One region of the Stutzerimonas balearica DSM 6083 genome, then DNA from elsewhere that is predicted to be linked to it. Evidence: predicted binding sites of a transcription regulator. Region 1 holds the regulator's gene; the other holds the start of a gene.
What was found. The regulator LexA, encoded in region 1, represses DNA repair genes until DNA is damaged. The targets are predictions, from matches to a motif close to CTGTNTNNNNANACAG.
Positions count from the first base shown of each region.

Region 2: imuA (translesion DNA synthesis-associated protein ImuA) is a predicted target of LexA. The motif match lies at 1,243-1,258, and genes of this name have one in related genera.

Region 1 is NZ_CP007511.1:2,612,911-2,615,297, forward strand. It holds gene CL52_RS11770 (L,D-transpeptidase) at 1-236, opposite strand, end outside; gene CL52_RS11775 (TetR/AcrR family transcriptional regulator) at 276-983, opposite strand; gene lexA (transcriptional repressor LexA) at 1,178-1,786, shown strand; gene sulA (SOS-induced cell division inhibitor SulA) at 1,801-2,271, shown strand; gene CL52_RS11790 (hypothetical protein) at 2,321-2,387, opposite strand, start outside.
Region 2 is NZ_CP007511.1:2,408,694-2,411,080, forward strand. It holds gene CL52_RS10865 (efflux RND transporter permease subunit) at 1-786, shown strand, start outside; gene CL52_RS10870 (copper-binding protein) at 783-1,106, shown strand; gene imuA (translesion DNA synthesis-associated protein ImuA) at 1,279-1,896, shown strand; gene CL52_RS10880 (Y-family DNA polymerase) at 1,904-2,387, shown strand, end outside.

The DNA.
Region 1 (2,387 bases):
GGCGTCCAGACCTCTCCGGTCCAGCGTCGGCCGCGCAATACTGCCCCGGCCGGCAGACCCGCACCGACCTTCGCACGCACCTGGTGCAAGCCGCGCGGCGTACAGCCCGAACCATTGTGTTCGCCCGGCCCGTTCACGGCAGTGGAAACAGAGGCACGAAAACAGAGCCTGTCGCGGGTGAACCCGTACAGGCACTGGTCAGCGAGGGAAACGAGGAGCAAATCGAGGTCGGCCATGGGCCGCTAGCTTAGCCCAAGCAGCCACAGGCTTGAACCTCAAGCCTTGGCAGGAACCGCCACCGCATTGCGCCGGGCCAACGGCTGAGCCTCGGCCAGTGGCGTATCGGCGATGGCACTGTCGGCGCGCATACCGGCAGCCAGGAACGGCACCATCATCCGCATGACCTGCTCGATCGATGTGCGCGCGCCAAAATCGTTCTCGGCGATGGCCCTGAGCGCCTTGATGCCGGACATGCTGAAGGCTGCTGCACCCAGCATGAAATGCACACGCCAGAAAAGCTCGATCGGCGGCAGCGACGGAGCCGCCTCGTGTACCCGCAGCATGTAGCGGCGAAACACCTTGCCGTACATGTCTTCGAGATAACGCCGCAGGTGTCCCTGGCTCTGGCTGAACGACAGGCCGAGCAAGCGCATGAAGATGGACAGGTCGTCGCCGCTGCGCGGCTTCACAGCCAGCGCCTGCTCGACCAGGATACCGAGTAGCTCCTCAAGGGTGTCCGGCTTGCCGGCAAGCGCCTCTCGGCGGTCGAGTTCGCGTTCGAGGCTCGCGCAGAATGGACCGAGAAACCGTGAGAACACGGCCTGAATCAGCGCCTTCTTCGAGCCAAAGTGATAGTTCACCGCCGCCAGGTTCACCCCGGCCTTGCTGGTGATCAGACGAAGCGAAGTCTCGGCGAAGCCCTTTTCCGCGAACAGCTGTTCCGCAGCATCGAGAATGCGCTCAACTGTTTCCGACTGCGCCATGCCCCCTCCAGAAGACAAACAAGTGTTTGAAACTTACGTTTCAGTGTCTACCAAGTCAACCTGCATCCGCTTCGGCGGTTGTGCCGCTTTGTCGCAACCGGCCTGTTAAGAGGAAAAGGCGCGACGCGAGGCGATTGCCAACCCGCATGCACTGTATATAATCCCAGGCACTGTATAAAAGAACAGAGACCGCCATGATCAAGCTCACGCCCCGCCAGTCTCAGATCCTCGACTTCATCAAACGCTGCCTCGAAGACAACGGTTACCCGCCAACGCGAGCGGAGATCGCGCAGGAGCTCGGCTTCAAATCCCCCAACGCAGCCGAAGAGCATCTCAAGGCCCTGGCGCGCAAAGGCGCCATCGAAATGACACCGGGCGCCTCACGCGGCATCCGCATCCCCGATTTCGAGCCAGCCACGCACGAGAGCGGGCTACCTATCATTGGCCGGGTCGCGGCCGGTGCGCCCATCCTGGCGCAACAGCATGTCGAGGAATCCTGCCAGATCAACCCCGCCTTTTTCCATCCGAAAGCCGATTATCTGCTACGGGTGCGCGGCATGAGCATGAAGGACATCGGCATCTTCGATGGCGACCTGCTTGCCGTCCATACCACGCGCGAAGCACGCAACGGGCAAGTGATAGTCGCTCGAGTCGGCGATGAAGTCACAGTCAAGCGCTTCAAGCGTGAGGGCAACAAGGTGTGGCTTCTGGCCGAAAACGAGGACTTCGCGCCGATCGAGGTAGACCTCGAAGAGCAGGAGCTGGTCATCGAAGGGTTGAGCGTCGGTGTCATTCGCCGCTAAACAGGAGAAGGATCATGCAGTACCGTTCCGAAACCATGCGACCACAGCTGTCACTTTTCGAAGGCATGATGGCCCAGCGCGCCATGCCATTCTGTGCAGCCCCTGCTTCTGTCGAGCCTCGCCCCGAGTACCTTAGCGAGCTTAGCCTGAGCGGCAACAGCGAACACTGCCACCTGTTGTTGACGCCTATCCTGAGGGATCTCAGCGAGGCGGACGACAAACGCTGGCTGACACTGATTGCGCCCCCCGGCTCACTGAGCGGCAACTGGCTGCGTGACAGCGGCCTGAACCGCCAACGTGTGATCGTTCTGCACCCTCGTAATGACCAAAGCGCGCTCGAACTGGCCTGCAAGGCACTCGGCTCGGGCTGCAGTCACACCGTGATCACCTGGCAGGAAAAGCTCAGCAACGCTGAGCGTAACAAGCTTCGTGCGGCGGCCAGCCTGGGCCAGGCCAAAGGGCTGAATATCCGCCTGGGCTGCTAGGCCCTTCCCTCTCGGCGGCACAGGGATCGTGCCGGCAAGCCGCTTCGTATCAATGCAAGACGCGCGGCGACTCATCCTCGTATTCGAAATCGCCTTCGGCCATTTTCCCCGCCATC
Region 2 (2,387 bases), 200 kb from region 1:
GGCGGCAGCCAGATCACCCTCGGCACGGTGGCGCGCATCGAGGTCAGCGACGGCCCGCCGATGCTCAAGAGCGAGAATGCGCGGCTCTCCGGCTGGGTCTATGTCGACGTGCGCGGCCGCGATATCGCCGCCGTGGTGCGCGACCTGCGCCAGGCGGTCGGCGACGGCGTGCAACTGGAGCCGGGCATGAGCATCAGCTATTCGGGCCAGTTCGAGTTCATGGAGCGCGCCAACGCCCGGCTGAAGCTGGTGGTGCCGGCCACCCTGCTGATCATCTTCGTGCTGCTCTACCTGACCTTCGGCCGCCTCGACGAGGCGCTGCTGATCATGGCCACGCTGCCCTTCGCCCTCACCGGCGGCGTCTGGTTCCTGCACCTGCTGGGCTACCACCTGTCGGTGGCCACCGGGGTCGGCTTCATCGCCCTGGCCGGGGTCTCGGCCGAGTTTGGCGTGATCATGCTGCTGTACCTGAAGAACGCCTGGCACGAGCGCCTCGCTGCCGGCCGCCACGGCCAGGCGGCGCTGCTCGACGCCATCCGCGAGGGTGCGGTGCAGCGTGTGCGGCCCAAGGCGATGACCGTGGCGGTGATCATTGCTGGCCTGCTGCCGATCCTGCTGGCCAGCGGTACGGGCAGCGAGATCATGAGCCGCATCGCCGCCCCCATGGTCGGCGGCATGATCACCGCCCCGCTGCTGTCGCTCTTCGTCCTGCCGGCGGCGTACCTGCTGATGCGCCGCCGACAGGCCATCCCCTCCCTCGACAACCCCCTGGAGAAACGCCCATGAACCTCGCTCATTTCGCCCTGGCCACTGTCCTGCTGCTGCCGACTGCCCAGGCGGCGGAAACGGCAACGACCCCGGCCGTGAACCAGCAGCCCACGGTGCAGACAGCCAGCGTCACCGGCACGGTGCAAAAGCTCATGCCCGAAAAGAACAGGATCGTCATTGCCCACGGCCCGGTGCCTGCACTGGGCTGGCCGGCAATGACGATGGGCTTCAAGGCGACGCCCGCGCAGATCGCCTCGCTCGCACCGGGTGACCGTATCGCCTTCGAGTTCCGCTCGACAGGCATGCGCTCGACGATCCTGCGCATCGAAAAGCGCTGAACAGGCCGGCCAGCGCCGGCCTTGGCATCCGGCGGTGACGACCACGGGCAAGGCTCGGCGCCTTTCCGGCAGCGCCTGCTGACACAGGTACAGCTCATCATCTGCACCTTGACCGAGCTGTGCCTGAGGCCAAATACTGTATCCATATACAGTATCAACAGGTCACTTCAGCATGTCGTCCGTGGTCGCCCTCGACCGCCTGCTCGATGCGCGCCGCGTCTGGCGCGGCCAGGCCATATCCGCTCCGGCGAGCCAGCACCCTACCGGCCATGCGGCGCTCGACGCCCTGCTGCCGGGGCATGGCTGGCCGTCGGCGGCACTCAGCGAAATCCTGCTCGCCGCGCCCGGCCTCGGCGAGCTGCGCCTGCTATGGCCGACCCTGGCGCGGCTGACCCGCGCCGGCGAACGCGTGGTGCTGGTCGGCCCACCGCACATTCCCTACCCGCGCGCCTGGCTGGCGGCTGGCGTCGACCTCACCCGGCTGGCCATCGTCCAGGCAACGGGACGCGAGGCCCTGTGGGCTGCCGAGCAGTGCCTGCGCTCGGGCAGCTGCGGCGCGGTGCTGTGCTGGCCGAAGCAGGCCGACGACCGCGCCCTGCGCCGCCTGCAGGTGGCGGCCGAAACCGGCCAGACGCTGGCATTCGCCTATCGCCCGTTGGAAGAGGCGCTCAACCCTTCGCCTGCCGCACTGCGCCTGGCCCTCGAGGCGCAGCCGCTGCAGCTGCGCGTACTCAAGTGTCGCGGTGGCCTGGCACCGGAACGCCCGCTGGCCGCAGCGGCCTGGCAGTGAGGCCTGCATGCTCTGGGCCTGCATTCTGCTCCCGCAACTGGCGATGGACGGCATCCTGCGCCAGCGCACCGATGCCGAGGCGCCGCTGGTACTGCTCGCCGGGCCGCCGCAGCGCCGCGTGTTGCAGGCAGTCAACCCAGCCGCCCGCGCGCTCGGCCTCAAACCGGGGCAATCGCTCACCGCGGCCCAGGCGCTGACCCGCGACTTCGCCGTGGCCGATTACGACCTCGCGCACGTGCAACACTGGCAGCAGTTCCTCGCGGCCTGGGCCTATGGCTACAGCGCCCAGGTCAGCCTGCACTATCCGCGTTGCCTGCTCCTGGAAGTGCAGTCGAGCCTCGGCCTGTTCGGCCCCTGGCCACGCTTCGAGGCGCGCCTGCGCGAGCAGCTGACGGCACTGGGCTTTCGCCATCGCATCACGCTCGCGCCCAACCCGGCAGCGGCACGCGTGCTGGCCAACGCCCATGACGGCCTGGCAGTGACCGACGACA